2 linked regions of the Pseudobacter ginsenosidimutans genome follow. The protein of the gene in region 2 interacts with the protein of the main gene of each other region in a pairwise test. Links are inferred from orthologs where the notes say so. Each region holds a gene or a part of one and is shown on either strand. Other genes may lie near its edges.

Evidence for each region. Proteins that work in one complex are often made in the same cells at the same time.
Region 1: the proteins of ruvC (region 2) and ruvA interact in binary tests that used the Escherichia coli proteins (3 or more experiments, as listed by UniProt). The link is inferred for Pseudobacter ginsenosidimutans from one-to-one orthologs.

What each region holds. Positions count from the first base shown.
Region 1 is NZ_CP042431.1:449,485-452,665, reverse strand. The notes cover bases 332-3,181. They hold ruvA (Holliday junction branch migration protein RuvA), read left to right. Parts: upstream 332-1,389; coding sequence 1,390-1,974; downstream 1,975-3,181. Other genes in these bases: sov (T9SS outer membrane translocon Sov/SprA), read left to right, coding at 2,071-3,181; FSB84_RS01735 (beta-ketoacyl-ACP synthase III), read right to left, coding at 332-1,257. Outside these bases: FSB84_RS01740 (GNAT family N-acetyltransferase), read right to left, coding at 1-254; more of FSB84_RS01735, read right to left, coding at 265-331. UniProt on the Escherichia coli protein: The RuvA-RuvB-RuvC complex processes Holliday junction (HJ) DNA during genetic recombination and DNA repair.
Region 2 is NZ_CP042431.1:2,382,491-2,385,851, forward strand. The notes cover bases 259-2,957. They hold ruvC (crossover junction endodeoxyribonuclease RuvC), read right to left. Parts: upstream 2,045-2,957; coding sequence 1,472-2,044; downstream 259-1,471. Other genes in these bases: FSB84_RS09765 (NAD(P)-dependent oxidoreductase), read left to right, coding at 259-399; greA (transcription elongation factor GreA), read left to right, coding at 541-1,011; FSB84_RS09775 (HIT family protein), read left to right, coding at 1,068-1,463; FSB84_RS09785 (lysylphosphatidylglycerol synthase domain-containing protein), read left to right, coding at 2,081-2,957. Outside these bases: more of FSB84_RS09765, read left to right, coding at 1-258; more of FSB84_RS09785, read left to right, coding at 2,958-3,079; FSB84_RS09790 (DUF3108 domain-containing protein), read left to right, coding at 3,126-3,361.

The DNA.
Region 1 (3,181 bases), 1.9 Mb from region 2 along the record:
AGGCGTTGACCTTTCCAGGTGGAGTAGCGGATATAATAGAGTGCAAATCCATGAATGGTCTCAACGCCCGAAGGGTCGGTGGTGGTAGCAACAAATGCCCACCAAACGGGATTATCGCCAAAGCCGCTCTGTTCAAAGTGTTGGGGAGAAACGGTAACGGCATCGGGTTCTTTCTCGAACACGGCCAGTTCCACAACTAATTGCATCAATCGGGGGCAATCGGCCTTTACGGCCCTCCGGACGTTGAATTCCATCTTGATTATTTTAGTAAGCCCATTTGATCCAGGTAGCGCCCCAGGTAAATCCGCCACCGAAGGCTGCGAGGACTATATTATCTCCTTTCTTCAATTGTTTTTCCCATTCCCAGAGACAGAGAGGGATGGTGGCGGCTGTGGTATTGCCATATCGCATGATATTGAGCATTACTTTATCGTGGCTCAGCCCCATTCTGTCTGCAGTGGCATCGATGATGCGTTTGTTGGCCTGGTGAGGCACCAGCCAGGCGATATCTTCACCGGTGAGATTATTTCTTTCCAGCAGTTCAGCGCTTACATCGGCCATTCCTTTAACGGCGGCTTTGAAAACGGTCTGACCTTCCTGGTACGCATAATGCTCCTTGTTAGCAACAGTCTCCATACTCGCGGGGCGGCGTGATCCACCGGCTTTCATGTGGAGGTAGGGCTCTCCGGAACCATCGCTTTTCAGGATGGTATCATTCATACCATATCCTTCTTCATTGGGTTCCAGCAGAACACCTGCAGCGCCATCGCCGAAAATGATGCAGGTGGCGCGGTCGTTATAGTCAATAATAGAGCTCATCTTGTCAGCTCCGATCACGATCACTTTCTTGTAGCGGCCGCTTTCTATGAGGGCGGCGCCTGTAGAGAAGGAGTAGAGGAATCCGGAGCAGGCGGCCAGGAGATCGAAGCCCCAGGCGTTTTTCAGTCCAGCCTTGTGACAAACCAGGTTGGCTGTGGAGGGGAACATCATGTCCGGGGTTACAGTGCCAACGATCACGGCGTCGATGTCAAGGGGGCTCAGGTTCTTTTTCTCCAGGATTTGCAACACAACCTGAACTGCCATATCGGAAGTACCTTTTCCTTCACCTTTCAATATCCTTCTTTCTTCGATCCCGGTGCGGGTGCGGATCCATTCGTCATTGGTCTCAACCATTTTCTCCAGGTCAAAATTGGTCAGCTTATCTTCAGGAACATAGCCGCCTACGGCAGTGATGGCGGCAGTGATTTTTTGACTCATCCTTGCGATTTAGTATGGAATTAAAATAAAGGGTGCCTTTATAAAGCCGACAAAAATACGCCAAAAGTTATCATCATTTCACCAATTCATATCTATATAATAATTAAGCGGTTTTTCCCTATTTTCGCAGTCATGATCGCTTTTATACGGGGCAATTTCGTGCATAAATCACCGGCCGTAGTACAGGTGGAAGCCAATGGGGTGGGCTACGAACTTCAGATCAGTCTGAACACTTATTCCGCCATCCAGGGCCTCGAAAAAGGGTTGCTTTATACCCATCTCGCTATCCGGGAAGATGCACATGTTCTGTATGGTTTCTCTGATACTGTCGAAAAAGAACTGTTCCTCCAGCTGATCAGTGTGTCTGGTGTTGGTGCAGCAACAGCAAGGATGATGCTGTCTTCCGTTAAGCCTGAAGAAATAGTGAGGGCTATTGCCGAAGCCAATACCAAGCTGCTGGAAAGCATCAAGGGGATCGGTAAAAAATCCGCCGAACGAATTGTTCTGGAACTGAAGGATAAGATGGCCAAATCAAGGCTGGACGCAAATATTCCTTCAGCATCGTACAATCCAACGGGTCAGGATGCGTTAAATGCTCTGATGGCGCTGGGTATTGCCCGTGCCGCCGGTGAACAGGCTATTCAAAAGGTACTCAAAGCTGAACCGGGCCTTTCCGTAGTAGAAGACATTATTAAGAAAGCTTTAAAAACACTCTAAGCCTATCGTCAGGATTTCTACTTAACTAATTCTTGAGAAAAAAGATTGGCCCGTAATATCAACCACCATAATTGTTTAACAGCAATTTGCATCGCTGTGCTTGTGCTTTTATGCACAACAGCCAAAGCAAATCATGCCCCTCAACAGGATACCTCGGTAAAAAAGACTGCAGATACCCTCAAATACCCTATTCATGACCGTAGGGGAGACCGCTATAGCGCACCCCGCAAAAGGTCCTTCGATCTCCCTGATCCGGCCAACATCACAGACTCCGTGGTGTACGATCCCAAAACAAAACAGTATTACATCATAGAAAAGGTGGGCAATTTCTATTTCAGAAAGCCTACCTCCATGACTTTCGAAGAATTCCTTAACCTGCAGGCGAGGAAGTCTGAGAACGATTATTTCCAGAAACGCTCCAATATACTCAGCAGCCTCAACAGGAAATTACTTCGTCCGAGGATGAGCGTTACAGACAATCTCTTCAACCGCATCTTCGGTAATGGAAAGATCGAGATCAGACCACAGGGCGAAGTGAACCTCATTGCCGGTTACCAGGGACAGAATATCAAGAACCCTTCACTACCTGAAAGGGCCAGACGAAACGGGGGCTTCGATTTCGATATGAACGCCAACCTCAGCGTGATCGGTAATATCGGGGACAAGCTGAAACTGCCGATCAATTACAATACCCTGGCCAATATGGATTTCGAGAACCAGCTGAAACTGGACTATACCGGAACGGATGATGAGATCATCAAACGTATCGAAGCCGGTAACGTCAGCTGGACTTCCAAAGGCTCTCTCATTCCCGGAGCACAGCAATTATTCGGTATCAAAACTGAACTGCAGTTCGGGAAACTCAGCGTATCTGCCGTAATGGCCAACCAGCGCTCACAACGCCAGAGCATGAACGTGGCCGGCGGCAGCTCCAATATGTATTTCGAGTTCAAGGCCAATGATTATGAAGAGAACCGCCACTTCCTCCTGGCGCAGTATTTCCGTAATCAGTACAACCAGGCCATGAGTAAACTGCCTGTGGTGAGCTCGAAAGTGCAGATCCTTCGTATGGAGGTATGGGTTACTAACCGTAATGGATCCACTACGGAAACACGCGATGTGGTAGGTCTGATGGACCTGGCAGAACCTGATCCGTTCAATAATGGTATCAATCCGCTCAGCGCGCAGCCTTACCCATCCAACGAGT
Region 2 (3,361 bases):
TTTGCAAAAGGATTTGTGCACGAAGCCAACCCCGAACAGATCGCCCGCTATGCCGATGTGATCAGCATGCATTTGCCGCTGACCGACGAAACTTTCCATTATGCCAACGATGCGTTTTTCAATTCATTGAAGAACAAGCCGTATTTCCTGAATGCCAGCAGGGGCAAGGTGCATGATACGGCAGCGGTGATCACGGCCCTGAAAAATGGGGTTATTGCAGGTGCAGGGCTTGATGTGCTTGAAAATGAAAAGCTTGATCTTTATACTGAAAAAGAGAAGGAGCAATTGCAATGGCTCACTGCACAACCCAATGTGATAGTGACCCCGCACATAGCCGGATACAGCCATGAAGCCTTCTATAAAATGGCGGCCGTAACGTTGGAAAAATTGAAATTGTAGAAAGGTTTATAAGGAGAAATCCATTATATTTGCTTTGAACATAATCGTGCAACGCTTCAGCACCCACTGAGGCGTTGTTCTTTTTTTCTATTTTCGGAAGCAATAAAAAAAAACGCTTCCTGCAAAAAGAAGGAGGTTACAATGAGTGTTTTGTATGTAAGCAAAGAAACACTGGAGCAAATGAAACAAGAGCTGCACACTATGCGTACTACGGACAGACCTGCAGCTGCCAGGGCCATCGCGGAAGCACGCGAAAAAGGCGACCTGAAAGAAAATGCCGAATACGATGCTGCCAAAGAGGCCCAGGGAATCCTGGAAGCCAAGATCAAAAAATTGGAAAGCGATGTTGCCAGCGCCCGTGTGCTGGAAGCTGATAATGTGGATACCAGTAAAGTGTCTATCCTTACAAAAGTTACACTTACCAATCTCAATACCAAGAAACAGCATACCTATCATATCGTTTCTGAAAAGGAAGCCGATCTGAAGCAAGGTAAGATATCTGTTACTTCTCCTATCGGTAAAGGATTGCTGGGCAAAATTGTAGGCGATGTTGCCGAGGTGCAGGTGCCGGCAGGATTGGTCAAGTTTAAGATATTAGATATTACTGCTTAGATAACAGCCCCGGTAACGGGGCTTTTTTATTGGCGGTTCTTCCTTAGTTTTGTTACATGACAATATTTTCAAAGATCATAGCCGGGGAAATTCCCTCCTACAAAATTGCCGAGAACGACAAGTTCTATGCATTCCTGGATATCTTCCCATTAACCGAAGGTCATGTTCTGGTAGTGCCGAAGATTGAAACGGATAAATTCTTTGAAGTGCCTGATACCTATCTGGCGGAGATCCTGGTATTTGCGAAACCCATCGCAAAAGCCATTGAGCTGAGCTTTCCCTGTAACCGGGTAGGCATGGCCGTGGTAGGGCTGGAAGTGCCGCATGCCCACCTGCACCTTGTGCCCATCAACAATATAGATGATCTGAACTTTACGAAAGGAAAGATCAAAGTGAGCCCTGAACAATTGAAGATGGCTCAGGATAAGATCCTGTCTAACCTGAATATGTAATCGAAAGTTTATCTGGCCGGACGGATGCGTGAAGGATTTTTTTTGATGAAGTCTTCCCATCCTTTCAGTACTTTGCCCTGGTTGCCAAGCAAAGGTTTGTCCTGGAAATGATGACAGACCGCTACGGCCAATGCATCAGACATATCGTGCGTATGGATCCAGGCATCCTGGAGGTGGAGCATTTGTTGCAGCATTTTCCAGACCTGTTCTTTATCAGCGTTGCCATTGCCGGTGATCGATTGCTTGATCTTTTTGGGAGAGTATTCGTGAACCTCCAGCCCGGCCTGCATTGCAGCTGCTATTGCCACACCCTGAGCCCTGCCCAGTTTCAACATACTCTGTACGTTCTTGCCAAAGAAGGGTGCTTCGATGGCGCAGTACTTTGGTTTGAATTCCAGTATCAGTGAACAAACGCGCTGGTGAATGAGTTGCAGTCTTTCGTAATGTTCTTTTTTGCTGCTCAGCCTCAGTACATCCATTTCAATCACTTTTACTGATGAAGGAGACGCGGAGATAACGCTGTAACCCATGAGCAGTGTACCGGGATCGATACCAAGAATTATTTTAGAATTGTTTTGCAAGGGAGTGCCGGGGATTCAATTAATATTGTAAATCTGTTGATACCACTGAACAAAAATATCAAATTAATCCTCAACTATGTGATCGGGCCGCTGGTGTTTTGCCTGCTGGCCTGGAGCATCTACAGGCAGTTGAACAGGCAACCCAACTGGGAAGAGTCTTTCCACCAGATCAAACTGGCTTTTGAAGGGATACAGGTTTGGAAATTTGTACTGGTATGTATGCTGATGCTGATCAACTGGACCATCGAGGCGCGCAAGTGGCAGGTGGCCGTCACCAGGCTGCAGCCGATCAATCTGCTTCAGTGTCTCAAAGCCATCTTCACTGGTACCACCATGGCTTTCTTTACACCCAATCGTATTGGCGAGTACCTGGGGAGAATTCTTTATATCGAGGAAGGGAAACGCATCCAGGCCATCTCCGTCACCATCGTTTGCAGTATGGCGCAATTGCTGGTTACCCTGATGGCGGGCATTGCAGGATTGCTATACCTGCGCAATGTGATTTCGCATACTGCACCGTTAGATGATTCATTATTGTTCTGGACCAATACTGTTTTATGGATTACGATCCTGGGCTGCATCGTTTTAACGTTGCTTTTCTTCAAACTGGCATGGTTGGTGAAACTAATGGAGATGATCCCGAAGCTGGGGAAACTGGTGCAGTATATCAGGGTTTTAGATTCTTTTAACGCAACTATCCTCTGGAGGATCTTGTCTTTGAGTATAACGCGCTATTTTGTTTTCATAGCCCAGTATTACCTGCTCTTTGATGTATTTGACGTGGATCTGAGTTTTGCGGAAACATTCGCGTCCATGTCTGTTGTGTTCCTGGTGCTGGCAATAGTGCCTTCCATAGCGATGATAACCGAACTGGGGGTGAGATGGAAGGCAAGTATCGAGCTGGTACAATTTTTTAGTACCAATATGATAGGGGTGTTGGCAACTTCGTTGTCTATATGGGTTATCAATCTGGTAATACCAGCTTTGATAGGAAGTTTATTAATTTTAAGTATCCGCATATTCAGGAACAGATAGGAGATATACGAAATATTATTTATATATTTAATCAGACGAGCAATACATGAAACTCTATAGAACTGGTTTATTGGCAATACTGATCATGGCCAGCTTTCCCCTGGAGGCCGGCAATGGTTTCTGCAACCTGCGTAATTCTTCATTTGCGGCAGGCGAACAAATCACCTTCAAGGTTTTCTATACAGTAGTGGGCGCTTATTTCGGCGCCGGCGAAGCTACATTCAATACCACGCTGGAGCGGCTTAACAATAAGCCGGTCTACCATATAGTAGGCGATGGCAA